4 regions of the Vibrio astriarenae genome follow, and region 4 is predicted to be linked to each of the others. Evidence: predicted binding sites of a transcription regulator. Region 4 holds the regulator's gene; each other region holds the start of a gene.
The links. The regulator PurR, encoded in region 4, represses purine synthesis genes. The targets are predictions, from matches to a motif close to TNANGNAAACGTTTNCNTNA.
Positions count from the first base shown of each region.

Region 1: a site for PurR is predicted at 3,559-3,578, ahead of purT (formate-dependent phosphoribosylglycinamide formyltransferase). Genes of this name have one in related genera too.
Region 2: a site for PurR is predicted at 5,317-5,336, ahead of metK (methionine adenosyltransferase). Genes of this name have one in related genera too.
Region 3: a site for PurR is predicted at 3,986-4,005, ahead of folD (bifunctional methylenetetrahydrofolate dehydrogenase/methenyltetrahydrofolate cyclohydrolase FolD). Genes of this name have one in related genera too.

Region 1 covers NZ_CP047475.1:1,588,128-1,595,628, forward strand. The annotation lists gene cdd (cytidine deaminase) at 86-973, shown strand; gene GT360_RS07600 (response regulator) at 1,471-1,947, opposite strand; gene GT360_RS07605 (SLC13 family permease) at 1,964-3,382, opposite strand; gene purT (formate-dependent phosphoribosylglycinamide formyltransferase) at 3,644-4,819, shown strand; gene GT360_RS07615 (cytochrome c peroxidase) at 4,899-6,302, opposite strand; gene GT360_RS07620 (thiopurine S-methyltransferase) at 6,618-7,274, opposite strand; gene ihfA (integration host factor subunit alpha) at 7,431-7,501, opposite strand, start outside.
Region 2 covers NZ_CP047475.1:418,539-426,039, forward strand. The annotation lists gene GT360_RS02150 (YqgE/AlgH family protein) at 1-396, opposite strand, end outside; gene gshB (glutathione synthase) at 458-1,405, opposite strand; gene rsmE (16S rRNA (uracil(1498)-N(3))-methyltransferase) at 1,418-2,149, opposite strand; gene GT360_RS02165 (SprT family zinc-dependent metalloprotease) at 2,253-2,753, opposite strand; gene GT360_RS02170 (DUF2189 domain-containing protein) at 2,820-3,608, opposite strand; gene metK (methionine adenosyltransferase) at 4,008-5,162, opposite strand; gene tkt (transketolase) at 5,488-7,482, shown strand.
Region 3 covers NZ_CP047475.1:1,809,486-1,816,986, reverse strand. The annotation lists gene GT360_RS08565 (CaiB/BaiF CoA transferase family protein) at 1-707, shown strand, start outside; gene GT360_RS08560 (enoyl-CoA hydratase/isomerase family protein) at 707-1,489, shown strand; gene GT360_RS08555 (aldehyde dehydrogenase family protein) at 1,506-2,960, shown strand; gene folD (bifunctional methylenetetrahydrofolate dehydrogenase/methenyltetrahydrofolate cyclohydrolase FolD) at 3,062-3,919, opposite strand; tRNA gene GT360_RS08545 (tRNA-Arg) at 4,119-4,195, shown strand; gene GT360_RS08540 (hypothetical protein) at 4,427-5,131, shown strand; gene GT360_RS08535 (hypothetical protein) at 5,173-6,132, shown strand; gene GT360_RS08530 (AAA family ATPase) at 6,371-7,501, shown strand, end outside.
Region 4 covers NZ_CP047476.1:24,726-32,226, reverse strand. The annotation lists gene ahpC (alkyl hydroperoxide reductase subunit C) at 1-493, opposite strand, end outside; gene torR (two-component system response regulator TorR) at 728-1,441, opposite strand; gene torD (molecular chaperone TorD) at 1,798-2,451, shown strand; gene purR (HTH-type transcriptional repressor PurR) at 2,645-3,652, shown strand; cyclic di-GMP riboswitch class I at 3,797-3,906, shown strand; gene GT360_RS14660 (TfoX/Sxy family DNA transformation protein) at 4,016-4,606, shown strand; gene GT360_RS14655 (TVP38/TMEM64 family protein) at 4,743-5,444, shown strand; gene GT360_RS14650 (putative signal transducing protein) at 5,455-5,772, shown strand; gene GT360_RS14645 (alpha/beta fold hydrolase) at 5,769-6,569, opposite strand; gene glgA (glycogen synthase GlgA) at 6,720-7,501, opposite strand, start outside.

The sequences.
Region 1 (7,501 bases), on a different replicon from region 4:
AGCAATCACATTTGAGTGATTACGATCACTGTAATCTTGAATGTACTATCTACAATAAAACAATCATTGTTTTCGAGGATGAATTATGTCAACTCGTTTTGAACAGGCTCTATCACAAATTCCAGAGCCTCAACGTCATGTCTTCGAAGCGCTATTTTGTAGCGATTCGTTTTCTGGAGCCATTACTTCAGTGCAGTTCGATGAACTGCTACAAAAAACCAAAATGGAAAAGAGTGAGTTAAAGGTAGCACTATTGCCTTTCGCTGCTGCCTATTCATACGCACCAATCTCCGAATTTTTTGTGGGCGCGATTGTACAAGGCAACTCGGGTGACCTGTACTTTGGTGCAAATATGGAAATTCTCGGTGCGCAGCTTGCTCAAACAGTCCATGCTGAGCAGTCTGCTATCAGCCACGCGTGGATGAAAGGTGAATCTGGGCTAACAGACATTACGATAAACTACAGCCCTTGCGGCCACTGTCGCCAGTTCATGAATGAGCTATCCACGGCACAAACTCTGACAGTTCAATTGCCGCAACGCGATGCGATGTCGCTACAAGAGTATTTACCGGAGTCTTTCGGCCCTTCTGACTTGGGAATCCAATCAGGATTGATGACACCTGTCGATCATGGCTACCAACTTGAAGATGTCGATAGCTTGGTGAAAGCTGCTGTTGACGCATTGAACCGAAGCCATGCTCCATATACCAAGAACTTGAGTGGTGTAGCAATCGAAGTTGCAGACGGTCGTGTGTTTAAGGGGGCTTACGCTGAAAACGCAGCGTTTAACCCTAGCCTCCCTCCACTTCAAGTAGCTATTGTTCAGTTGCTGATTGCTGGTTTATCTCTAACAGATATAAGAGCAGCAGCGCTTGTGGAACTATCAAGTGGAAAAATCAGTCATCTACCTGAGACTCAATCGACGCTAGAAACGATCAACCCTGAAATTACGGTTGAATACGCTTCAATCTGAAACATTGAGTACTAAAGAAACAACAAAAGCGCAACGAGGTGAAAACTCATTGCGCTTTTTTGTTGTTATTAAGAGTCAATCTCTAAATTAGATTTCTCGAACGAACGTGATCGCGTAAAAATGTTTGTAGAGGTGGCGCATCATCGTTGGAGTCGGGTCTCCCTCCAGAAGCCCTTTCGCTTCCATAAGGCGTTCCATACTCACGCGGGTTTGGCTTAGCGGAGAGCCTTTTTCGTTTCTTCGGTTTAATGAACTGATTTAATGAGTTTTGCATGATGTTCTCGCATAACCCTATTCCATCAGGTATTCGCCTTCCATGTGGTACCAATAGATTTTTGCAACACGCTTTCTAAATGACGCATGTTTTTGTTTTCTATCAGCGTATGAAAACCAGGCTCGACCGGATAGGTCATTTCATGACATTTTAATCTTGGAGCAAAAATAAAGGGCTTGGATTTGATTCCAAGCCCTTCAATTAAGGGAACAACATTGACCAACTAGCCCTTCATTCTCTCGAACACCGTCTGCGGGTCTAAATACTCAATCATGGGTAGGTGGTCTAACTTATGATCAAATACATAATGGGTCGCGAGAACCCTTACGGTATCCACCAATCTTTGCGCGTCCCAAGGCTTTTCAAAATAGTGGCCGACGCCCGCCTCGTTGATCGCTTGAATCGTGTCACTGTGTGTTGCTTGTCCTGTTAGCAATACCTTTTTAGTATCGACAAAACGACTGTCTGTATGAATCTCCTTCAGTAGCTCAACACCTGTTTTATCTGGCATTACATGGTCAGATACGACAACAGCAACGTAGTGCCCCTCCGCATCGAGATCTTCCATCAAATCGAATGCTTCATCAGCAGATTCGCAATCCTCAACTCTGAGCCAGTCATTGAGTGGGGCTAAGTCTGCAACCACAGCGCTCAGCACTTCACGTTGGTCATCAACACAAATTACATACAATGCTTCCATCTTAATCCTCCATGAACTACTGAATAAAGCCAATGATGTTTAGCATCCACACCATTACAAAGCTTAAAGCAACACCGATCACACCTAAGATAACTCCGACACGTGCCATCTGCTTTGTATTAACAAAACCTGTTGCGTGCGCCAAAGCATTTGGCGGAGTACTAATCGGCAAAGACATACCCAATGAAGCTGCAAACGTCACAACCAAAATCAAGGTCATAATGCCACCCAGCGGGACGAGCCCCTCCATCGACATACCAAGCGCAGCCATGATTGGCATTAACAAGTTAGCCGTTGCCGTATGCGACATAAAGTTTGCCATTAACAAACAAAGTGCTGCCGCTCCAAGGAGCACAGCGTAAGGAGAAAGCATCCCAAATGGAATACTCCCAACAACCAACTTGGCGAGTCCCGTTTTATCAAGCGCCAATCCAAGTGCGATACCACCAGACACCAACCAGAGCACATCCCAAGAGATCCCTTTTAGATCTTCCTTGTTAATGATGCCTGTCATTGAAAATACAGCGACCGGTATAAGCGCAACAGTATATGAGTTCATTCCATGCGCAGAGCCCATTAACCACAATAAGATAGTCAGGCCAAAGGTTATGTAAACCGTGATCGCCTTCGGTGTTTTAAGAAACTTGCCCTTGATATCGAGGTTAACAGTCGCTTGGTCGGATGGATACAACTTGCACATCAAAACCCAAGCAATAGCCATCATCACAACCACAAAAGGAATCCCAAATGCCATCCACTCTCCAAACGTAATTGAGTGCTCATCTACTAAGTATTTGAGTGCGATCGCATTAGGGGGGGTGCCTATCGGTGTGCCGATACCACCAATGTTTGCTGCTACCGGAATACAGAGCGCCAGCGCAATTCGTCCTTTGTCTTCGTGACCAAATACGGCGATAACCGGTGCTAAAATAGAGAGCATCATCGCGGTCGTCGCCGTGTTAGACATAAACATAGAGAAAATGCCAGTAATGAGCATCAAACCAAGCATCACATACTTAGGTTGGTTACCAAAAGGTTTGAGCATGACACGTGCAAGGTTTACATCTAGACGATATTTCGTCGCTGCCATTGCCAAGAAGAAACCACCGAGGAATAGCATAATGATTGGGCTAGAAAACGTGGCCATTAAGTCCTGATGGGACAATACTTCCCCAAACTCAGGTTGCCCCGCTCCGCTTCTAAACCACAAGATCCCTTTGTCGGATAGAAGTAGCAATTCAAGTACGATAACAACCACTGAGGTCGCGTAAATCGGGATAGGCTCGAAGACCCAACATAGAGCAGCGAGAAAGAAGATCGCAATCACGCGTTGTTGAATAACCGTTAGTCCATCAAAAGGAAAAGCACTCGTTGGTAGCAATAGGATGACCAACGGGATCACTAGCGGAATAACGAACTTTAACGACAGTTTCATAATGTCTTTAATTCCATTTAAGCGGTACCATAAACAAATAGTGTTCAGTTTCAATAACTAAACACTGAGCTGTTGTATTTTTACTCAATGTTACAAAGCATTACTTAGCGTTAGATCAATGAATAGTCAGACACTTAGCGTATTAAGCACAAAATTCCAGATACGCGCACCAACCATCACGCAAACGTTTGCTTTTAGTCAAATATCCAGTATCATCCGCACCCAATAATCATGTTCGCGAAAGCACTAAGAGGATTTTCTATGTTTGGTACTGCGACGGCTAAGAGTGCAACAAAAGTATTGCTACTCGGTTCTGGTGAATTAGGTAAAGAAGTGGCTATCGAATGCCAACGCCTTGGTTTTGAAGTGATTGCTTGTGATCGTTATGAGAACGCTCCAGCAATGCAAGTGGCTCACCGAAGTTATGCCATTGATATGTTGGACGGTGATGCGCTAGAAGCTCTGATTAAAAAAGAGCAACCAGATTACGTAGTGCCAGAGATTGAAGCGATTGCAACAGACAAACTTGTCGAGCTGGAAGAACAAGGTCTCAATGTTGTTCCAACCGCAAAAGCAACGAAACTGACGATGAATCGTGAAGGTATTCGCCGCCTTGCTGCTGAAGAGCTTGGGCTGACGACTTCTCCATATCAGTTTGCAGATGATTATGACTCTTTTGTAGCGGCTGTGAATCAAGTTGGCGTTCCATGCGTGTGTAAGCCAGTGATGAGCTCTTCAGGCAAAGGCCAAAGTGTGATTAAGACACTAGACGATGTCGATCGCGCTTGGGAATATGCTCAAGAAGGTGGTCGTACTGGTGCTGGTCGTGTGATTGTTGAAGGATTTATTGATTTTGATTACGAAATTACGCTACTGACAGTACGTGCAGTGGATGGTGTTCATTTCTGTGCTCCAATCGGTCACCGTCAAGAAGATGGTGATTACCGTGAATCTTGGCAGCCTCAAGCCATGTCAGATACCGCACTTAAAGCAGCGGAACATGCCGCAGAGCAAATTGTTAATGCCCTTGGTGGCTTTGGTATTTTTGGCGTCGAGCTATTCATCAAAGGTGACACTGTCATCTTTAACGAGGTTTCCCCTCGCCCACATGACACAGGCCTTGTCACGCTGATGTCACAAGACATGTCAGAGTTTGCTCTCCACGTGCGTGCCTTTACAAAGCAACCCGTCGCACAAATCACGCAATACGGCCCATCTGCTTCAGCCGTTATTCTCGGCCAAGGTCAATCACAAGACATTCAGTTCGATGGCCTGTCAGATGCAGTGAGCGCTCCACAAACTCAGCTACGTCTATTTGGTAAGCCAGACATCAATGGCCGCCGCCGTTTAGGTGTTGCTATCACGCGTCGTTCTGGTATTGAACAAGCAATCCAAGACGCTGTTGAAGCAGCAGGAAAAGTAAAAGTCATTTACTAACTTTTCATCACGTCCTATCCAAGTAAAAAGGTCTAGCAAAATTGCTAGACCTTTTTTAGTTCAACGCTTGATACCAATGTTAGCTAAGCGGTACGCCTTCGTACTCACCCGTTAAGGTCATCAAGAAAGCCTTAACGGCTTCAACTTCACTGTCTGACATTTCGACACCCACTTGATACTTACCCATGTAGAAAATGGCTTTTTCTAGAGTATCTGCGTAGCCATCATGGAAGTAAGGTTCTGTTAGTTCAATATTGCGTAGCGTTGGAACCTTAAACTTGTGCATATCTTCTTCATTCTGGGTAAAGTTGTAACGCCCAAAATCTGCCTCCGTTACATCCGTACCTCGGTATGCGAAGTAGTCGCCCTTCATGCCCATGGTTTCAAACGTTTCACCGCCAAGTGCTTCACCTGCGTGACAAGTCTGACAGTCATATTTCTTAAACAGCGCCAAACCGTGTTTCTCATGCTCGCTCATCGCATCGTCATCACCCATCATATATTGGTCAAAACGGCTGTTTGGTGTGACGAGAGTTTTCTCAAACTGAGCAATTGCGTGCGTGATCGTATCACCCGTCATTTCGCCATCGTAAGCATGTTTAAACATCGCGACGATTTCTGAATCTTCATTCAGTTTATCAATGATCTCTTGCCAATCGTTTGACCCCATCTCGATTGGGTTGAATGGTGGTCCACCAGCCTGCTCTTGAAGGTCAGCAGCGCGTCCATCCCAAAACTGTACTCTGTTGTAGACAGCGTTGAAAACCGTTGGCGCGTTGATTCCACCAACTTGCCCGTGAATCCCGACAGAGCCCACCATGCGATCGACACCACCAGTATCTAGACCATGACACGAAGCACATGAAACAGAATTGTCACCTGATAGCCTTACATCGTGATAGAGAACATTACCAAGTGCAACTTTGTCGGCATCGGTTTCAAACTGCGTATAGATAGGTTGTAATACTTTAGATTTGCGCTCTTCCGGTACGGGTGAATTCGCGTGACGCTCAGTGCGTTTTTCGCTGACCCATTCACGCAGTACTGTTTTATCATCATCACTCATACTGGCTGACCAGTGCATCGACAGATACAGCGCTGGCGGCATCGAATCATCATTAAGCACTTTTTCTAAGCGAGCCAAAGCGACTTCTGAAACAGGGTCATCCTGCTTAATGTCGTCAAGTAAAACACGCATATCAAAATGACGCATTGCAACACGTACGTCGGTTTGCATTAGCTGTTTTGCAATTGGCAACTGGGAGTAGAACGGCATGTCACTATTTGGTGTATGACAGTAACCACAGCCTTTTTCTGTGAGTACCTGCATCGCTTGATAATCAAGCGAACTCTTGTCTAAATGCTCGAACTCTTCCAACTGCTGCTCTGCCAATACTTGATCACTTTGACCAACAAAATAGACGGTGCCTAGATAAGCGGCCACACCTATCCCGATGGCGCCTGCGAGTGTTTTGATCTTCATTTTATATCCCCAATAACAATCTGGTTGTAAGCTATTGAAAATATGGGAACTATAACAATGAAATAGTGGAATTAAGTTTATCGAGAAAATCGATTAGTCGAGCATTTAACATTATTAGCCCGACTAATCAGTATCTTACGCATAGATGTTATAAATAGTGTACGATTGTTTTGAAACTATATCAGAGGGTTTATTGATACAAATCAAGTCGTTATGATAGAGCGATTCACTATACAATTTGAGTAAATTCGAAATTAAGACGCGCAATACCTGTCAAAGACTCGTATTGCGCGTACTCGAAATCAGCCTATCGACTTAGCAAGAGGGTTTAGTCAGCAACAAAACCGTCTCGGAAAAGTACGTTAGCCCTTTACCGGCGCGTTTAGGATGATTTTCGTCAGCGACATCTGTCGCTAAGCGATCAATCTGATAGCCTTTGAAGAGCGATTCTATTTCCCTTTCTAAAACACTGAACGGTGGTCCAGACATCTCGCTTTGATCATACTCCAGAGTCACCAACAGAATTCTTCCACCTGGTTTTAGCAAAGAGTCGATGCGTTTTGCGTAATCTGATCGCATCTCAATAGGCAGAGCGATAAGTGCTGCTCGATCATAAACGAGTTCAACAGGTTCTATGGGGGCGGAAAAGATATCACCTGTATAAATAGACAGTTCATCAAACTGGTACAGCTCATGTTGCCCCGACAGTGTGGTGACCATCGGAGTGTAAAAGTGCTCTGAGAAAAAGGCGCGTACCGCGATGTTACTTAACTCTACCCCTTGGACATCATCGTGTTTGCTCGCAAGCCAAACGAGGTCCTCGCTTTTTCCACACAAAGGGACAAAAACTTTATCTTCACGCTGTGGATTTAGTGCTTGCCAATGGGTTGTCAGTAATGGATTTACATCTTCCAAATGGAAGCCTATTTTGTTTGAGGCCCACTTGCTGTGCCAAAACTCTGGATCTTTCATTCTCTTACCGTGCTGCTTGTTGATTGCCGGTTATGATAAGTCAAAAACCCAATGAGTGGCTACCTCAGATAATCGACGAATTGAATGGTAATCTGCTCCACACTCCAGGCAATAAAAAAGCGACCACTCGGGTCGCTTTCTCATTTTGAGAGGGGCTTATCCATCAACCTTTATACTCTCGACGCGAGATTTCAGTTTTTGTCCCGGACGGAACGTAACCACACGTC
Region 2 (7,501 bases), on a different replicon from region 4:
CCCTGAGTAACCCAATGTCACGAGGTAGCCACTCGGCTCAGCTTCGGTGCCGAGCACAGACAAAATATCGCGTGATGTAGTGACTGTCAGATCTTCGGTCATTTGAATGCTCGACTCATAGTAGTCTTTGGGTTTGTGTAGAACAAAGCCTCTATCTTCAGATACCGGCCCGCCATTAAGGACAGGACGCTCAAGACTCTCCGTCAGTAACTGCGGATGGACAGGGTCGATTTCAGCTTGCTCGAGAATATTGCCAATCGTGACATCAATCGGAGCATTGATGATCAGCCCCATAGCGCCCTCTTCATTGTGTTCACAAATGTAGACAACACTATTTTTAAAATAGGGGTCTTGCATCCCCGGCATGGCAACGAGAAAGTGGTTGGTTAAATTCATAGCGACTCCAATATTGGGGCGAATAATAGGCAGCACAGATTGCTCGCGCTACCTATCGTGCTTATGCCTTAACTCGACGCTCAATAGCATCCATTAGCTTACCTGTGATTGAGATATCAAAGGCGGCCTCGATTTCACGGATGCACGTTGGGCTTGTTACGTTAATCTCAGTGAGCTTGTCACCGATAACATCAAGACCAACAAAAATAAGCCCTTTTTCTTTTAGTGTTGGTGCCACAGCTTGAGCAATTTTAAGGTCGGTCTCGCTCAGTGGGCGAGCTTCGCCAGTACCACCTGCAGCCAGGTTACCGCGAGTTTCACCTTTGGCAGGGATACGCGCTAGACAGTATGGCATTGGTTCGCCATCAACCACCAAGATACGCTTATCGCCGTTGCTGATATCTGGTACGAACGTTTGCGCCATTGCATAGTTTTGACCGTGATTGGTCAAAGTTTCAATGATCACCGATACGTTTGGATCGTTCTCCTTCACTCGGAAGATTGATGCGCCGCCCATACCGTCTAGTGGCTTGAGGATCACATCACCATGCTCTTCACGGAAGGCTTTGATCTTTTCCGCTTTGCGCGTAACGATAGTCGTCGGTGTTAGCTCTGGGAACCATGCCGTGAACAGTTTCTCATTGCAATCACGAAGGCTCTGAGGTTTGTTTACGATAAGCGCACCGTTCTCTTCTGCGCGCTCTAAGATGTAAGTCGCGTAGATGTATTCAGTATCAAAAGGAGGATCTTTGCGCATTAACACAGCATCAAGATCGGCGAGTTTAATGGTTTGCTCAGATTTAAACTCATACCAACCCGTTGGATCTTCTTTCAGCTCAACCACTTTAGTATCGGCAATCGCGACACCTTGATCGAGGTGGAGATCGTTCATTTCCATGTAGTGGATTTCATAACCACGACGCTGTGCTTCTAACATCATGGCAAAACTTGAATCTTTCTTAATATTGATGGACGAAATTGGGTCCATCACAATGCCGAGCTTAATCATTCTTTTCTCCATTTAGCCAAGGTCGCCAAAGCGAACTTGCAGGGCTGTAATTGCAGTAAGGGCGGCCGTTTCTGTTCTAAGTACTCTTGGCCCTAAAAGTGTTTCTTCAAAATTATAGTGACGCGTTTTCTCAATCTCTTCGCTTGATAGGCCACCTTCTGGGCCAATCAGCAAACGTACTTTCTCAACAGGAGTCGGCAGTGTGTTAATTGAGTATTGAGCACGAGGGTGTAAGTTTAATTTAAGACCATCAAACTCTTCATTACACCACTCTTCAAGCTGCATTATTGGTCGAATCTCAGGAACGCGATTTCTACCACACTGTTCACAGGCTGCGATGGCCACTTTTTGCCATTGCGCCAGTTTCTTCTCAAAACGTTTTTGGTCCAGCTTGACACCGCAACGCTCAGAGATCAGTGGAGTAATGGTATTCACTCCAAGCTCTACTGATTTCTGGATAGTGAACTCCATTTTGTCGCCACGTGAGATAACTTGTCCCAGGTGTAGATCGAGAGGTGACTCAATGTCTTTCTCAACACGCTCAAGTACCGTGACAGTGACGTTCTTTTTGGAAACAGCGGTAATGTCTGCTGGAAACTCTGCGCCACTATTATCAAACAACAAGACTTGTTGTCCCTCTCTCATGCGAAGAACGCGACCAACATGACCACTGGCGTCTTCACTGAGGGAAAGCTCTCCGAGGGCTTGGATAGGTTCAGGGTGGAAAATTCGAGGTACGCGCATAGAGCTGTGTCCAAAAGTTAGCTTATTGATATTGAGTTAAGTCTAACATGGTTGCGCAGGGACGAAAAAACAAGGGCTTGAATTCGCTATTGATGCCTTTAAGTCAAGACAGTTGCTTGCCAGTATAATTTAGCTGCTGGTGACATGCTCCACAGCGATAAAGTGCCTGATGTCTTTGTACCTTGTTGTGGCGACGTATTGTCAGTGCATGTTCGTTGCATGCGCAGCGGTATTGAAAGGTATTGCCTTGTACCGATGCGATATTGAATGAATGAGTCGTATTCGGCTCCACTCCCAGTACTTTAAACATGATCGCTTGCCACTCTTTACCATGAGGGCGAACACGCCCAAACAGTTTGAAGCAGATTAAATGAGCCACTTCATGAGGAATCACTTCATTGAGAAACGCGTCAGGATTTTCACTAAATAGTACTGGGTTGAGGCGTATTTCCCATAGCTGAAGATAGGCTTTGCCAGCGGCCTTGCCGCGTAGCTTATAGCTGATGGTAGGTTGAGGTAATTCGACCTTGAAGTATTGCTCTGCTTTTTGAATGCAGTGGGCAACCTGTTTTACGGTTTGGTGTTGCAGTTGTTTGTCTAGCAAAAGAGTAGCCCCGAATGGAATCGGGGCTAGGATACCTAAAGATGTCGTGATTCCCAAATTTTACGGTTAGTGTTTTTTCTTGATGGTCGCGTGATACGCATGCCAGGTCCCGTAGCCAAGTATGGGCATGGTGAACAGCATACCAATACCATAAGTGGCAAAGCCGAGAAGGATACCCCCACCGATAATCCCTGCCCAGACAACCATAGCTCCAAGGTTGTTACGTACAGCGTTTACACTGGTAAACACTGCGGTCATCATGTCGACTCTGCGCTCCATCATCAACGGAATAGAGAAAGCGGAGATACTAAATACCACAGCGGCCAGTACTGCGCCAATCACGGAACCAATGGCAAGGAAAGGCAAGAAGTCACTTAAAGGCGCGCCTTGAACGGAAGGATAGATGGCGTGGAGCAGGGCAGCAATGCGCATCCAAAATATCATAGCCACCGCAAGCAGGACAGCAAACGCCCATTGTGAAGAAGAGTTACGTCCAATCGCCTTCATAGAGTGTGGTAGGCTGGCATTGTGACCTTTTTCTCGTTGCCAACTGGCATCATACAATCCCAACGCAAGGAAGGGGCCAATCAACATATACACAATCAGACTGGGCATGATCACCAAATGAGTGCCTTGCCATTGCACCAGCAGCACGATGCCGATCGCGGCTGCCATAAAACATAAACCGTAGAAAGCGCTGATGATGGGCATACGAACAAAGTCGTTGAGCCCCAACGCTAACCAGTGAAAGGGAGCAGAGATACTGAGTGTGTTGCACGGAATGGTGCGTGCATACTCATGGTCAGATTGCTTCTGCTTAGTGTCAAAATCTGACGAGTTGTAGGTTCGAGGCATGCGTCCTCCTTGATGCGTTCTAGTCACATATCAGGAAAGAGCTTATCGTCGTAAGCAGACACATTCGCGCAATCACCTGATATCAAAAGGTGCAAGGCCAGAAAATAGTGATGACCAAATGCTACCTATCTATACGGTGCATCGCGGCATAAGGGACAGCAAACCGTCATGTCGATGCAGAGACTACGTTTTCCAATGCTTAGGGATGCCGAGCATTAGCTTTTTGTTGCGATACCGATATGGTCAACACTCATGGTGAGTAATATCAGTGACGATATTGGTATCGATTTGTGCACATAGTGATATAACTATCGACATGGATTGGTGAAAATTCAAATCTTTGTCGCACAAAAAAGCCCCAGCAGAGCTGAGGCTTGAAATTTTTTGTGTCTATCGGGCTTATTTAATGCCAGCGAACTCGCGCAGTAGAGCGGCTTTATCTGTCGCTTCCCATGGGAACTCTTCGCGACCGAAGTGGCCGTACGCTGCCGTCTTCTTGTAGATAGGCTGAAGAAGGTTCAGCATCTCTTGTAGGCCGTATGGGCGTAGATCGAAGTTTTGGCGAACCGCTTCAACGATGATGTCGTGAGACACTTTCTCAGTACCGAACGTTTCAACCATGATAGAGGTTGGATCAGCAACACCGATAGCGTATGACAGTTGAATTTCACAACGGTCAGCCATGCCAGCAGCAACAATGTTCTTCGCTACGTAACGCGCTGCGTAAGCTGCAGAACGGTCAACTTTTGATGGATCTTTACCAGAGAACGCACCGCCACCGTGACGAGCTGCACCGCCGTAGGTATCTACGATGATCTTACGACCAGTAAGGCCACAGTCACCCATAGGACCGCCGATTACGAAACGACCAGTTGGGTTGATGAAGAAGTTAGTCTCTTTGTTGATCCACTCTGATGGAAGCACTGGCTTGATGATCTCTTCCATTACTGCTTCACGTAGGTCTGGTGTTGAGATTGAGTCACAGTGCTGAGTTGAAAGAACAACAGCGTCGATACCAACAATCTTACCTTGGTCGTATTGGAATGTTACCTGAGACTTTGCATCAGGGCGCAACCATGGAAGAGTGCCGTTCTTACGTACTTCCGCTTGCTTTTGAACAAGACGGTGAGAGTAAGTGATTGGCGCTGGCATTAGGATGTCGGTTTCGTTTGTCGCGTAACCGAACATGATACCTTGGTCGCCCGCACCTTGCTCTTTAGGGTCTGCTTTATCAACACCTTGGTTGATGTCAGGAGACTGTTTACCGATAGTATTTAGTACCGCACAAGAGTCTGCGTCGAAGCCCATGTCTGAGTGCACGTAGCCAATCTCACGTACAGTTTCACGAGTCAGCTCTTCGATATCAACCCAAGCTGAAGTCGTGATCTCACCACCAACCATTACCATGCCGGTTTTTACATAAGTTTCACAAGCAACACGAGCTTTAGGATCTTGCTCAAGAATCGCGTCTAGAACTGCATCAGAAATCTGGTCTGCAATTTTATCTGGGTGACCTTCTGAAACCGACTCAGAAGTGAATAGGTGCTTAGCCATGAGAGCTCCACTTTGTTAACTATCTCTATAGCCGTGTATCGCTGCCTTTATCGGCAAAAACGGCTATCAACAAAAATTTCTGTAGGTGTTTCTACATCTAGACGTCTATTCTAGTTTTCAACAAATGAATTACAAGTGATTTTTAGTATTAATTAGAACCAAACGTTTGCGCAAATCATCACAAAATGTAGGGGTATGAGAGGGGTGAGAGCTCAAATTCCTCAAGTAAACGTTTGCAGAGTGTGAATGGCTCTGCGACAATACCCGCGCTGCGAAGCAGCTTCATTTATCTTTTCTCTTTCGCTTAATGCACTCAGGAGCAGACATGTCTTCTCGTAAACATCTAGCTAATGCAATCCGTGCTCTTAGCATGGACGGTGTTCAACAAGCTAACTCTGGCCACCCAGGCGCACCAATGGGTATGGCTGATATCGCTGAAGTTCTTTGGCGTTCTCACCTAAACCACAACCCAACTAACCCAGAGTGGGCAAACCGCGACCGATTTATTCTGTCTAACGGTCATGGCTCAATGCTGATCTACTCACTACTGCATTTGTCTGGTTACGAATTATCAATTGACGATCTTAAGAACTTCCGTCAATTGCACTCAAAAACACCTGGCCACCCAGAGTACGGTTACGCTCCAGGTATTGAGACGACAACGGGTCCTCTAGGCCAAGGTATTACGAACGCTGTGGGTATGGCTATCGCTGAAAAAGCGTTGGCAGCTCAGTTTAATAAAGAAGGTCACGATATCGTAGACCACTTCACTTATGTCTTCATGGGTGACGGCTGTTTGATGGAAGGTATTTCGCACGAGGCATGTTCTCTAGCGGGTACCCTAGGTCTAGGCAAACTTATTGCATTTTGGGATGACAATGGCATCTCAATCGACGGTGAGGTTGAAGGCTGGTTCTCTGACGATACACCTAAGCGTTTTGAAGCATACGGTTGGCATGTTATTCCTGCTGTTGATGGCCACGATAGCGAAGCCATCAACGCAGCGATCGAAGCGGCGAAAAACGACCCTCGTCCAACACTGATCTGTACTAAAACGATCATTGGTTTTGGTTCACCAAACAAGTCTGGCTCACACGACTGTCACGGTGCACCTCTAGGCCATGAAGAAATTGCAGCGGCACGTGAGTTCCTTGGTTGGGAACACGGTCCGTTTGAAATCCCAGCAGACGTATACTCTGAATGGGATGCAAAAGAAGCGGGCAAAGCAAAAGAAGCGGCATGGGAAGAGAAGCTAGCGGCTTATGAAGCGGCTTACCCAGAGCTTGCTGCTGAGTTCAAGCGTCGTACTAACGGTGGGCTACCTGCACAGTGGGAAGAGAAAGCAAACCAGATCATTGCGGATCTGCAAGCTAACCCTGCAAACATCGCTTCACGTAAAGCATCACAAAACGCACTAGAAGCGTTTGGTCAAATGCTACCAGAATTCATGGGCGGCTCTGCTGACCTTGCACCATCCAACCTAACTATGTGGTCTGGTTCTAAGTCATTAGAAGCGGATAAGTTTGATGGCAACTACATTCACTACGGTGTACGTGAGTTTGGTATGACGGCGATCATGAACGGTATCGCACTGCACGGCGGTTTCGTACCTTACGGTGCAACCTTCCTAATGTTCATGGAATACGCGCGTAATGCAATGCGTATGGCTGCACTAATGAAAGTGCAAAACATCCAAGTTTACACGCACGACTCTATCGGCCTAGGCGAAGATGGCCCAACACACCAACCAGTAGAACAGATGGCGTCTCTGCGTGTGACTCCAAACATGAGCACATGGCGTCCATGTGACCAGGTTGAATCTGCTGTTGCTTGGAAACTAGCGATTGAGCGTAAAGATGGTCCTACTTCACTGATCTTCTCTCGTCAGAACCTTGCTCAACAAGAGCGTGATGCACAGCAAGTTGCGAACATCGCTAAAGGTGCTTACATCCTGAAAGATTGTGAAGGTAAACCAGAGCTAATCATTATCGCGACGGGCTCTGAAGTTGAGCTTGCGGTTGAAGCAGCCGCTCAGCTAACGGCTGAAGGTAAGAAAGTACGCGTTGTTTCTATGCCTTCTACTGACGCATTTGATAAGCAAGATGCCGCTTACCGTGAAGCAGTTCTACCATCAGACGTAACCGCACGTATTGCGGTTGAAGCGGGTATTGCTGATTACTGGTACAAGTATGTTGGTTTTGATGGTCGTATCATCGGTATGACAACATTCGGTGAGTCTGCACCAGCAGGTGAACTATTCAAGATGTTCGGTTTCACAACAGAGAATGTTGTAGAAACTGCAAAGGAACTATTGGCATAACTTCAGCTTTGGCATAATC
Region 3 (7,501 bases), on a different replicon from region 4:
CTGGTCTTGTTTGGCAAACCGGCAGCGATCAAGATGGCCCAGTCCCAATGGGCTTGGCTTTGGCGGACATGTTTGCTGGTGGTCAATTGGTTCAAGGTGTCTTGGCTGGGCTAGTGAGTGGTGAAGGCACTTTAGTGGAAGTGAGTATGCTAGAGGCTATGCTTGATTTCCAATTTGAGCCACTGACTTTGTACTATCAAGACGGCGAACCCGTTACCCGAGGAGACGTCAATGGTGCGCATCCATTGGTGGCCGCGCCTTATGGTTTATATAAAACCCAAGATGGCTATTTAGTATTAGCAATGGGATCGATTTTAACACTTGGTGCACTGTTTGAGTCGCAAGAGTTATTGGCTTTTGATGACCCGAGTGTTTGGTATACCAAGCGTGATGAAATCAAATCAGTGCTTAAAGCTTTGCTACTCACCAATACGACCCAGCATTGGTTATCTATTCTAGAGCCTGCAGACATCTGGTGTGCTGAGGTATTTAACTGGGAACAGTTGCTAGCTCACGATGGGTTCAAGGTATTAAATCTATTGCAAACCGTCACTAATGCGAAAGGTGAACAGTATCAAACGACTCGTTGCCCGATTCGTATCGATAGTGAAGTTTATACGAACAATAGAGCAGCTCCTTTGCTAGGTGAGAACACAGCGAAAGTTCGCGCAGAGTTTACCTTAATTGAAGAGGAGGTATACAGCTAATGGACAATCAATGGGTGCAATATCATCAAGAAGATCGGGTAGGGGTCATTACTCTCAATAGAGCGAAAGCGAATGCGTACGATCTTAATTTTGTCATTCAGTTCGGCGAAGCATTGGCAAAGGCGGAAGCGGATACACAAATCAACGCCGTAGTAATTAAAAGTGGTGTCGAGCGTTTCTTTTGCGCGGGCGCAGACATCAATGCATTTCAGCAAAACTCAACCAAAGATAACCAAAAGATGGTCGATCAAGCACGTCGAAACATGGCGGCAATTGAGGCCAGCAATAAGATTTATATCGCACAAATATCGGGTCATACCTTAGGTGGCGGTCTAGAAATCGCGATGGCGTGTGACCTACGTTTTGCCGCTAAAGGTGGCTATTGGTTTGGCCTACCAGAGATAAAATTAGGTCTTATACCGGGTAACGGTGGTACTCAGCGTCTAGTGCGTTTGGTGGGATTAAGTCGAGCTTTAGAGCTGCTAGCGACAGGCGACAGCTTTACGCCAGAGCAAGCAGCAAGTTGGGGCGTTGTTAACCGACTTTACGAAAAAGAAGAGCTCAATGAGCAAACTCATGTGTATGCACGAACTCTATCTGAAGGGGCTGGTCTTGCTATTGCGGCGACGAAGAAAGCGTTAAGGCAAGGTATAGAGCTGTCATTGGCAGATGGTCTCAAAAGGGAGCAGGAGTTAGTGGATGGCCTCTACAACACGCACGATGGTCAAGAAGGTTTCAATGCCTTTGTAGAAAAGCGTGAACCGGAATTCTTAGGAAAATAACAAAGAGATAATAAAAATGATTCATAACGTGAAACACTACCCTTGCTTTATTCATGGCGAATGGATAAACGCATCTAATAACAAGACATTTGAGGTCACTGACCCTTCAACTGAACAAGTATGGGCAACGGTTCCGGATTGTACTCGGGAAGACATAGAGCGTGCTATGCAGAGTGCAAAAGAGGCACAAATCTCATGGCAGATGTTGTCCGCAATTGAACGTGGTCGATATATTCTTCGACTCGTTGAAGTGCTTAAACCCAAAAGAGAGCACTTTGCAAAATTATTGGTTAGAGAGCAAGGTAAAACTCTTGCAGAGGCGTATGGGGAATTCGATGATACGCTGAATTATCTGACCTATTCAGCTGAAGCTGCACGTCGAATTCAGGGTGAAATCTTTCCATCTGATGCGCCTAATGAGCAGATTTACATCAACCGCGTCCCTTATGGGGTGACTCTGGGTTTGTGTGCCTACAATTACCCACTAGCATTGATTGGTCGCAAGATTGGCCCAGCTCTCGTGACGGGCAATACGATGGTTCTTAAAGCGCATGAAGCGACACCGGTAACGGCTTCAGAATTCTGTAAGGCAGTAGAAGAGGCAGAATTCCCCGCTGGTGTGATTAACCTGGTGAGCGGGGCTGGTATTGATGTGAGCTCACAGCTGGTGACCCACCCAATGACACGCCTTGTCTCACTCACGGGCAGTACTCGCGCTGGTCAAGCGATTTACAAAGCATCATCAGAAAATGTATCGGGATTGGTACTAGAGCTTGGCGGGAAAGCGGCATTTATTGTGTTAGCCGATGCTGACATTGACAAAGCTGCAGAGGCCGCAGTGATTTCTCGTTACGCTAACTGTGGACAAGTCTGTATTTGCAATGAGCTGGTTCTCGTTGAAGCTTCTGTCGCAGAGGAGTTCACGCAAAGAGTGATAGAGAAAGTGCAGAAAATTAGAGTAGGTGACCCGATGACCGATATCGACATGGGCCCTAGCGTCACCCAGCAAGGTTTGGACCGTGTTGCCTCTATGATTAAAGAGTCAGTAGCGATGGGTGCCAAACTAGCCATTGGCGGTGGTCGCCCTCAGGGGGAGCAGTTTGAGAAAGGCCACTGGTTTGAACCAACAGTATTAACGGGCGTTACGTGTGATATGCCGGTCGCAAAAGAGGAAATGTTTGCACCAGTGATGCCAATTATCGCGGTAGACAATTTTGATGAGGCGCTTGAGATTGCGAATGACCGCGAAGATGGTTTGTCTTCTTACATCTACACGCAAAATGTGAATCGTATTATGCAAACCATTAATCACCTTGAAGTGGGTACTGTGTTTGTAAATCGCCAGATCACGGGCAATGTACAAGGCTATCATTCGGGGCAAAAACGCAGTGGCGTGGGTGGTGAAGACGGCATTCACGGTATTGAGAACTACTTACAAAAACGCGTAGTGTACTGGAGCTATGACGCTTAAGAAGACGGAGTTCTCCTCGGCTGAATAGTTGGGTCTGTACCCTAGTCTAAATTGATAAATTACCCGCCCAACGGAAGAGGGCGGGTAATCATTGATTATACTTATTCAGTATGGAACTGCTCACAAGCAATCATCGTATTCTCGATTAAGCTTGCAACCGTCATCGGGCCCACACCACCTGGTACTGGTGTAATGAAGCTCGCATTGTCTTTGGCTGCATCATATTCTACGTCACCCACCAGAGAGCCATTCTCTAAACGGTTGATGCCGACATCAATAACCACTGCGCCTTTCTTAATCCAAGCGCCCGGAATAAAGTTAGGCTTACCAACAGCGACAACAACAATATCGGCTTGTCGTACATGACCTTCTAGATCTTTCGTAAAGCGGTGACAAGTCGTTGTTGTACAACCTGCAAGTAGTAGCTCTAACGTCATTGGACGACCAACAATGTTTGATGCCCCCACGACAACCGCGTGCTTACCACGAGTCTCGATGTTGTAGCGTTCAAGAAGGGTAATAATGCCTTTAGGGGTACAAGAGCGTAATTTTGGAATACGTTGCGCTAGACGACCTACGTTATATGGGTGGAAGCCATCCACATCTTTCTCTGGCGTGATGCTCTCAAGCACTTTCGTATCATCGATGCCAGCCGGAAGCGGCAGTTGAACAAGAATACCGTCAATTTCCGGGTCTTGGTTAAGCTCTTCCACCAACGCAAGTAATTCTTGCTCGGTTGTCGTTGCTGGAAGGTCAAAAGATTTAGACACAAAACCTACTTCTTCACATGCACGGCGCTTACTACCTACGTAGACTTGTGAGGCAGGGTCTTCACCCACAAGCACGACAGCAAGACCAGGTGCTCGTAAACCCGCATCAAGACGTGCCTTTACGCGTGCACCCACTTCCGAGCGCACAGTTTGAGAAATCAGCTTTCCATCAATATTTTGAGCAGACATGACATTCCTTTCGATTCTTAGGTCATATATCGCCGGGTATTGTCGCAGATCTATTTGATAACATCTATAGGCAAACGTTTGCGTTGTGTTAAAAAGCAACACTCAAGCAATTCGTGATTTAAAATTAAGCACTTGATTAGTAAAGTTGAACAAAGCCGTTGATTTACGTAAATCTCGCCTTATACTACTCCCCTGTAGCGCGCCCTTAGCTCAGCTGGATAGAGCACGTCCCTTCTAAGGATGTGGTCGTAGGTTCGAATCCTACAGGGCGTGCCATTTATTCGATAAAAGCCCGCTAGCTCAATGAGTTAGCGGGCTTTTCGCTTTTCTGTGGTGCCTCTGTGGTGCCGCTGAAATTTAATTTCAGCAAATTTCGTTAAACTTGGCCGCATTTCTATTCTTCGTTATTTTCGAATCGTTGTTCAATCCTTGCACGCTTGCTTCATCTATACAAAATGATATTGTCTACTGTAGAGTATATACGTAACCAGTTGCATGGAGTGCATTGTGGTCGGTTTAAGCAGGAAGCAAAAAGACGAGTTGAAGAGTATTGGGCTTGATGAGAGCCAAGTTCAAGCATGTTCACGCGTTCTTACCCAGATTCCATCTGAGATGGACCTCAAGGCAATTAAGCGCCTTTCTAAGATACTAAATCAAGCCCAATCAACATTTGATCACATCAGGGAAGCTGACCCGCATTTCTACGGTGAAATAGAACAGCAACTTCATAAAAAAATGGAATGGTCTGACACGTTATTTAGCAAGATATCTGAAACTTTGGAAGATGTTCATGAGCAGAAGCAAGGTGTCTATGTTTCAGAGTTAGATCTTTTCACTAGTAAACAAGTTGTTCGAGTTACGACCCCGAAAAGCAGAGACTATCGTCGCTATGAAGCGCTTACAAATTTGTGGTGTAGCTGGGGCAAGGCAGTAAAGACATCAAAAGAATCTGAGTTCCTTTCCTTCTTAACAATCTGCCTCAAGGGTGGATTTTCATTCGATGGAGTTGCAAGTGTTAGGACACACTTCCGAAGGTATTTTCTAGGACAAACAATAGACATAGCATCGGAAGGCAACAAAGATGACAATCTTGATATGTTAGGGATCGAAATAAAGTTGAAAAATGGTAAAGCAAGATCAGCAGTTCTAACGGTTCCCAAATTGAATAACCTGTCGAAAGATATACGAAAGCTCATGAACAAGCGCAGTTAATTACTCTCTAACGCAAAATTTAGAATGAAGGAAGCAAACTGATGTTGATACCGTTTGGACTAAAGAATGGTAAATACTTTGATGTAGGAGAAGTGGAACGAGGAAGGGCATGTGGGTGTGTCTGTCCAAGTTGCAAACAGAATCTTGTAGCTAAAAAAGGGCCGAATCCTGACAAGATGATCCATCATTTTGCACATGACAAAAAAGTAAAGGACGAAAAAGGGAATCCAATCGAATGTAAATATTCATTCTGTGTTGTCGCTAGGCTTGTAATCAAGCAGTGCTTTAAAGAGCTCGAACAGTTTGAGGTACATCTACCTGATTGGAAGTCAAATTTAACTAAGGAAGATAAATACGGTAGAGAAGTTAATGTTTCAGGATATGTAACTAAATCACAAAATCTAGTCATTAACAATTTTGAAGTTGAACCCTCTGGACACTATAGTGAACTAGACATTCTTTGCCGAATAAATGGCTATGAGATTGGTCTTCATTTCAACTACTCAAACCGACAAATCGGCCATAATTATAGACGGCGACATGACGCTTCAATCGTCAGTATCGACTTAGAGCCTTTGCAGGCGCTCTATGCTAGATTCGAACACAAGGCTCATGATTCTTTTAAATCATTTGTAATGGAATACGTATTGAAGACTGGAAATAGATATTGGGTTGCCCACGCTCGATATGCTTCGGTGCATATAAAAATGAAAAACAGACTCAGGCATTTAGTAGAGCAATCGAACCAAAACCCACCGATGGTAAAGCCTAAGCAAACTGCTGTAGGGGTTATTAAACGTAAGCCCTATAAACATAATTTGCGTAAAGCGGAACCAGAACAAATGAGAAAGCCTGGTCAGAAATGTCTACGGTGCCGTAACAATAAAGCGGATTATGTAGATAATCTGATATGTGCAACGTGCTTACAAACGTTTTACAGGGAAGGAGTCTTCCACACTGGCTCAATTAAAAAAATAGTAATGGAAACATGTCTCGATTAGGGACTACAGAAGCTGAGAGAAACTGGAGTACTTTAGTTTGAATTAAGTCAGTTCTAAGCTGTATTGAATCGTAATCGTTAGGGTGGAGAATAAAAAGCTGTCTTGACATAAGTATATGATTTTATGTGCTAAATTCTAATTTGTCACTTCACGTTCTGAATGTTGCTGCTGCTCACGTACAATCGAAGCTTATCCTGTTAGCATAAAGATAAATCAAGAAGCATGAACTGGGCTAAGCATGATACTAAATAGATTGATAAATATTAATTACAAAAGTGCAAGATATACTGAGATTGAAATTCAGAACAATACTCCTACTGTGTTAATAGGGGAGAATGACTGTGGAAAAACAACATCGCTTCAATCAATAAAATTTTTGCTTGATCCAAAGTTCAAGATAAATGTACCAAACTCACAATCAGAAAAATCAGACTTGTGTCATACAAGCTTAAGCGACTTGGAAATAAATAGTCATTTAAAAGAACTTAGGTTGCCATCTATATGTGAGGATTCAATTTCTAGAAATAGTGTATTGATTTTGGGAAAGTTTGCTATTGAGGGGTTTGAGTTTGATGCTGATAGTGATTGTTCATCGCAGCTAAAGTATATACTTGAGCATAATAGTGAACTAGTTATCGCTCGACTTTTTAATGTCAAGGATGGTAGTGATGAGTTTTATTATATGGTTGAACAACCTGAAGATAAAGTACTATCTGATTTGTTTGAACTCAATGATTCAAAACTAAACAATGCTATGAAAATTTACAATCCAGATAGTATTAATTTAGAAAATGATAATGGTAAAGGTAAGCACTCTATATATGAAAAAGTAAGGTCAATCATAAAGACGGTAGATACTAGTGTTAGATTTTCTCTTGTTCCAGCAAAAAAAATCAAAGAGGATTTGAAAGTATTTCCCATATACAGTTACCTCAGTTGGGAAGGCTCACTTGATGGTATTACAACTGCTGCGAAAAGCATTTTAGATAATGCGATCTCTGAAGAAATAGAAAAAGCAGAACGAACATCCAAAGAGTTAAGTCGAACAGCGCAAGAAAAGATTGACCAAAGGCTAAATATGTTGGGAATTCAAAAAGAAGTCGCTAGTATAGAAGAGGTAAGTGCTAAAGTAGGTTTTGAACTAAAGTCTCAATTGACAGATTTGTTTATCAAGAAAGCAACTTCAGTGGATCCTATTCATATTGAAAACCAAGGCGAAGGAGTTAAGCGACAAATATGGTTTGCACTTTTAAAGCTACAATCAGACTTAGGTAGACTGAAGGAAACTAATAAAAGGTATATATGGTGCTTTGATGAGCCTGAAACGCACCTACATCCTAAGGCACAAAGAGAATTTATTTCAACACTT
Region 4 (7,501 bases):
GGCAAACTTCACCTGGGTTGTTTGCTACGTATTGAGCCGCTTTTACCTTGCGAAGTAGGTCTTCTGCATCACGACCGATACCTTCCGCTGTGATTTCCATCGCTTGGATAGTACCTTCTGGGTCGATTAGGAACGTTGCACGGTCTGCTAGGCCTTGACCTTCACGCATCACGTTGAAGTTGTTTGTGATAGTGCCTGTTTGGTCGCCTACCATGAAGTACTCGATAGTGCCGATTTTTTCAGAAGTATCGTGCCATGCTTTGTGAGAGAAGTGAGTATCTGTTGACACTGAGTAAACTTCTACACCGCGTGATTGAAGCTCTGCGTATTTCTCTTGAAGGTCAACTAGCTCAGTTGGACATACGAAAGTAAAGTCAGCTGGGTAGAAGAAGAATACTGCCCATTTACCTAGAACGTCCTGCTCTGTAATTTCTACGAAGTCGCCGTTTTTGAATGCTGTCGCGTTGAATGGTTTGATTGTAGTGTTGATCATGACTTTGTCTCTCTTTATTTGATTGTTTGACACTTCGCTGTGTCGTTGAGGTAATAATGCCTCTGAGAGAGAAATTTTAGAAATTGTCTGTTTCTATCAAATCAATAGAAGTTTCCTATCGTTCACAATAGGCGATACCTATCAGCCATCATCGACAGAACCTATTAGGTCTGGTTCACAAAAAAGGGCCTCTTTCGAGACCCTATCTGAATGCACTTACAAAGCACTAACGCATCAATCGCCGGCAAACATATAGCCTTCACCATGAACCGTGACAAAGATTTGCGGGTTCTTCGGGTCAAACTCCATCTTCGCACGCATGCGTCGAATCAATACATCAATAGTGCGATCGTTTGGCGCATCAACACGGTGACTAATCATGCTCAGTATGCGGTCACGACTTAACACCTGACGCGGATGTGAAGAGAGTGCAACTAACAATTCGTATTCTGCTTTCGTTAGTTTTACCGGTTCACCGTCACGACTTAGGGCACGACGCTGGATGTCGAAGGTCCATTCGCCAAAGCGAACAAGGTTTGTATCCTCTTCAACCTCCTCTTCTTGGGGCTGAAGTTGTCCTGTTAGAGAGATACGCCAAAGCAGGTTCTTTACTCGAACCAAAAGTTCGCGTAGCTCAAAGGGTTTAGTGACATAATCGTCTGCGCCCATTTCAAGGCCAACAATCTTATCAATGCTATCGGTACGTCCTGTTACCAAAATAATTCCGATGTTTGATTGACCACGAAGTTCTCGCGTCAACATCAAGCCATCTTCTCCTGGCAAGTTAATGTCTAGCATGACCAAATCAACATCATTGCTTTGCAGACACTCTCGCATTTCAGACCCAGAACTCGCTTCACTTACTGTGTAGCCTTCATTTTGAAAATAGCCAACCAGTTTGCTGCGGGTTACTAGATCATCTTCAACAACTAGAACGTGATAGCTCATGTTATTCTCTTTACTCGGAAATTACTCAGTCCCATTCATAATTAGACATATTTACATTCTATTCAACCTGAAGATGCACTTTATTCGAGTTTTCTTGATGAATCACAATTACTCAGTTTTAAAGATTTTACGCCCTGACACTCACAAATACGCAAGCAAGTGCACAACAATCACTCGTTCAAATATATCCGCTTGGATCCTAGACATAATTTCCCACAAACCATCACTTTCATTCACACAAGCCAATAACACTATTCATATTTTCCCTTTATACTCCACCTATCAACTAGATAGCGCTCTCAATACAGCCTTTCTATACTTATGACTTATCCATTTATGATTTGGAGCTTCTCGTGATTGAAGAGATCAAAGCGTTTAATGAAAAACGTGCAGAGATTTATTGGTGGCTGTCGAGCCTATTTGCAAGCGAACTTGATGAGCAAGGTCTAGAGCAATATCAAAGCCCGGAGATCCGCGCATTTATCTCCGGCCTTGGAGAAAATGTTCAATTAGCTAAACCGGTTGAAAAGCTCGTTGATGCACTGAATAGACTACAAGTACGTGAAGATGCCCAACTTGAGCTTTCTGCGGACTTCTGTGAGCTGTTTCTAAAGTCAGACAAAGAAGGCGCTCTTCCCTACGCGTCAATCTACCTTGATAAATCAGGTACTCTTAACGGCAAACCCGCTGAAGAGATGAATGAAGTCCTTGCCAAGCACAATATTCAAGTCACAAAAGGCATGAATGAACCGGCAGACCATATCGCGATTGAGCTCGATTTTCTGGGCAACTTGATCATTCGCTCTAACGAGCTAGAGCAAGAAGCATATATCAATCAAGCACTTGTCGAGCAAGCTAACTTTATTAAACAGCATATTCTCAGCTGGACTCCCCAATTCCATGCACTTTGTCAGAAAAAAGATGACTTTGGCTTCTATTCTGCGGTTAGTGGCCTGTTAGTGGCATTTCTTGAGCTAGACTGTTTATATTTACTGGATGAGCAGTCTTAGATCAAAACGATTAGGATTGCGTCGCAAACGATAGCAGTCTAAAATACTCGGATGTTTTTAAACCGCTTTCAACAAAGCGGTTTTTTATTTGGTTTTTTCCTACAAAAGACTACCGCAACACGGCTCATACTAGGTTTTAGTCACCGCTTGAGCAACGTGCGGTACATAAAAATACGAATCAAGGACCACAACTATGGCCACGATAAAAGATGTTGCGCGTCTTGCCGGTGTCTCAACAACGACTGTCTCGCACGTTATCAACAAAACGCGCTTTGTTGCTGAAACAACTCAAGAAAAAGTAATGAAGGCAGTAAAAGAGCTAAACTATGCACCCAGTGCGGTTGCCCGCAGCCTTAAATGCAACACCACACGCACGATTGGTATGCTCGTTACCCAATCTACCAACCTTTTCTTCTCAGAAGTCATCGATGGTGTTGAGAGCTACTGTTACCGTCAAGGTTACACGCTAATTTTGTGTAACACTGGTGGTATATACGAAAAGCAGCGTGATTACATCCGTATGCTTGCAGAAAAGCGTGTTGACGGCATTTTGGTGATGTGTTCAGACTTAACCGAAGAGCTAAGTGAAATGCTGGACGGCCACCCAGATATTCCTAAAGTAATCATGGACTGGGGCCCAGAGACTTCACAAGCAGATAAGATTATCGACAACTCAGAAGAAGGTGGCTACCTAGCGACGAAATATCTGATCGAAAAAGGTCACGATAAGATTGCCTGTCTAAGTGGTCACTTCGAAAAAGCGGCGTGTAAAGAGCGTATTAACGGCTTCCGCCGCGCGATGAATGAAGCAAAACTTGATGTCGTCGAAGACTGGATCTTGGAAGGTAACTTCGAGTGTGATACTGCTGTATTAGCCGCAGACAAAATTGTTGCCATGGATGAGAAGCCTACCGCTGTCTTCTGTTTCAACGATACTATGGCACTCGGGCTTATGAGCCGCCTGCAAGAAAATGGCATCCGAATTCCAGAAGACATGTCAATCATCGGCTATGACAATATCGAACTTGCCGAATACTTTTCACCACCACTAACGACGGTTCACCAACCGAAACGCCGTGTGGGTAAAAATGCCTTTGAGATCTTACTAGAGCGCATCAAAGACAAAGAGCATGAAAAGCGTGTGTTCGAAATGCATCCAGAAATTGTTGAACGTTTAACCGTACGCGACCTCAACAAGTAAGATACTGATTTCATAAGAAAACTATTAACCCTGGCACTATGCATACGCATGCAAAATGTTAGGGTTATTTTTTTGAATCAACATCACATTATCACCTTTCAAGATGTGATACCTATTCCGCTTTTCTTTATGCTCTTTTGAGAGCCACGCACAGGGCAAACCATTTGAAAAGATGGGACGCAAAGCTTCCGGCCTTAATCAGAATTTTATTCATAACTATGATATTATTCAGGAAAGGTAGCGGGGTTGCCGATGGTAAAATACACGAGCATAACCTTTCCATGACAAAGGGCATGCTGTTTTTTGCTATTCTCTCGGGCCTGAATTTGGTGGCGTGAAATTTCTACACCGAGAATACAAAGCATGGATAAACCAATTTTAAAAGACTCGATGCGCTTATTCGAGCAACTTGGCACTGTCAAGTCACGATCAATGTTTGGTGGCTTTGGCATATTCGTCAATGACACAATGTTTGCATTGGTCGTGAAGAACAAGCTACACGTTCGTAAGTGTGCTGACCTAGAAACTGCGATCTCTCAACACGAACTCGAGCCTTATGTTTATGAGAAGCGGGGCTTTCCTGTCGTCACTAAATACTTCCAGCTACCTGATTCGTGGGTCAATGAGCCTGCGCGCCTTCTATCGGTAGCAACTACCGCTCTCAAAGCGGCTGTTGCTGATAAAGTGAAGCAAGAAACAACGAAGCCTCAACGTTTAAAAGATCTCCCTAACCTTCGTCTTGCAACAGAGAGAATGCTAAAAAAAGCTGGAATCGAGACTGTGACTCAACTAGAAGAAGCGGGAGCGGTGAGAGCTTATCAAGCGATACAAGAGTCGCACACAACACCGGTTAGCCTTGAGCTACTCTATTCACTGGAAGGGGCGATTCGCGGCACACACTGGACTGTGATCCCCCAACCTCAACGTGAAGATCTCGCTAGCCAGATTAATTAAGCTCCACAAACCTTCAAACACCAAAGTCAGCACTATTTGCTGGCTTTGTTCGTTTTGATTGAAAGAAAAATACCTCCTATCCTGTCTGTATACTCACCTGAATCATTAGCTTAAATTGGCGACAGGAGTCTGCACGATGAGCAAGTTTTTAAATCCAAAAGTAATTATTGGTATCGTTTTGGTTACCACCATCATCATTTTAGCCACTCAGTTTGGGCAGTACTTAACGTTAGAAAACGCCAAAGTCCAGCAAGCGGCGCTAAGAGATTACATTGATCAAAACTTCATCACCGCTGCAACAATCTACTTCTTTGCCTATGTAGGCATCACGGCATTCTCAGTACCGGGGGCAGCCGTCGTTACTCTTCTTGGCGCCGCTCTATTCGGTTTCTGGACCAGTTTAGTCTTAGTCTCTTTCGCTAGTACCATTGGTGCTACTCTGGCCTTTTTAAGTAGTCGATTCCTCTTCAGAGATTGGGTACAGGGTAAGTTTGGCGATAAGCTCAGTGTCATTAATCAGGGCGTCGAAAAAGATGGTGCGTTGTACCTAATATCACTACGTTTAATTCCAGTTTTTCCTTTCTTCTTGATTAACTTACTCATGGGATTGACACCCATTTCAATTGGTCGTTTCTACCTATTTAGCCAATTGGGTATGCTACCGGGAACAGCGGTCTACCTCAATGCGGGTACCCAACTTGCGCAAATAGACTCACTATCAGGTATCGTCTCCCCTTCTGTGCTTGTCTCATTTGCTTTACTGGGTCTATTCCCTGTCATTATGAAATGGGTGATGAACTTACTTGAGCGAAAACGCAATATCCCTGCCAGTAAATAAAGGAAGATAGATGAAAATCTATTTTGCTAAACATCCCACGGAAGCCCATATTGTTGCTCAAATGCTCCAGCAACAAGGTTTTCAATGTGAGGTGCGTGGAGATACGTTGTTTAGTTTACAGGGAGAATTGCCCTTCAATGAGGAGACGTTTCCTCACGTGTGGCTATTTGATAACGCGCTAGCCCCTCAAGCACAGGCTCACATTAAAGAATACCTACAGCAAAAAGCGAGTTTAAAAGAGTGGCAGTGTCATGAGTGTCACGAACTCAATGAGGGGCAGTTCGGAGCGTGTTGGCAGTGTGGAGCTGCCGCTCCACATCAAGGCTAGGCTAAAGAGTGGCGCTGAATAAAGCCGATAGAGTGTGTATTAAACTCATCTGGCTTTTCTACGTTGCAAACATGTCCACAGTCTTCAATTTCAAGTAGCTCGCTCTTATCATGGCGGGCCACCATCTCTTTTACTGGTTTGATAAACATGTAGTCGCGATCACCCATCAAATAAAGCGTTGGGATCGGCAGTTCTCTATCGCGGAAGTAGTGCATTAAAGGATTCACATCAGCAGCCAGTTTAAACCACCGTTTGAACTCTTTTTGGCAAAGCTTGTTCGCCTCGCGAATGAAAAGGTGTCGTGATTCTCTCTGGTTACGCTGTGGCATCACGATATAAGCGAAAAGGCTGTACAACCACATATAAGGCACGAAGTTTTTCGACCAGTCCCCAACCTTTACTAACACCTGTGAACGCGCGTTTAAACGCGTTACCGCTCCACCTAGCACCATGCTCCTTACGCGTTGGGTTTCTAACTCTGCCAGCGTGCGAACAATAATGGTTCCTAAAGACATCCCAACAAAATGTGCAGAGGAGATCTTTAAGTGATCGAGCACTTTCACCACATCTTTGGTGACCTCTTTAAAGGTATAGGTATGGCTGATAATGTCTTTTATGAATTGATTCGACTTTCCATGTCCACGAAGGTCAACGAGCAGCAAATTAAAATGCTCTCGATACGACTTGATCTGCTTAAACCAAATCGAAGAGCTACCGCCTGCTCCATGTACAAAGACCACCCACTCTTTGCTGGTCGGGTGTAAAAAGGTCTTATGGAAAAGCAAACTATCTGACATAACTATTAATAAAGAGTTTCTAATGGTGACAGTTTAGCATACCTAATAAAACTAAACTGCATTGGGATTTGTAAGCAATGGTTGCCCTAAACTAAAAAAAGGGTCAAGCCCTATCAGCTCGACCCTCCCTTGTTTCATGACTCTAGGCAGCTAGCCGTCTTTCTTTGCCATTTCATACATTTTCACGTACTGAACAGCAGACTCTTTCCAGCTAAAATCTTTCTGCATCGCTCGTTGTTGAATCTCGACAAACCTGTCTGGTTCTTGAAGTAACAACAACAAAGCACGTTGCATCGCAACCAATAGCGCTTCAGGGGTTGGCTCTCTAAAGCTAAAGCCTGTCGCCTCTTCTGGTGCTATATCGTAGTCAATAACCGTATCTTTTAGGCCACCCACTTCACGTACAATTGGCAGCGTTCCGTAAGCCATGCTGTAGATTTGATTCAAACCACAAGCCTCAAACTCTGATGGCATAAGGAAGAAGTCTGAACCCGCCTCGATCAAATGGGCATAACGGTTACTGTAGGCTTCCAAGAAAGCAAACTTCTGCGGGTGACGACTTGCGATACCACGTAACCAAGAAGCAATTTCAGCCTCGCCGGTACCGATGATCACCACCTGAACATCATTCTTAAGAAACTTCTCGAGAATAGGCAGAAGGTATGAGAAGCCTTTTTGGTGAGTCAAACGACACACCATACCAAACATAGGTTTGTTCTCTTGAGGTAAGCCTACTTCTTGTTGCAGTGTCAGCTTAGCGTCTGCTTTACCCTTGTGCAGAGACGTTGCCTCTGATGTATACGGCGTTGGTAAGAACTCATCAGTAGAAGGCTCCCACTCTGAGTAATCACAACCGTTAACGATTCCGTGAAGGTCACAAGCTCGGTGAACAAAATCATCCACTAAGCCATGTGCGCCCAACGGTGTCAGCA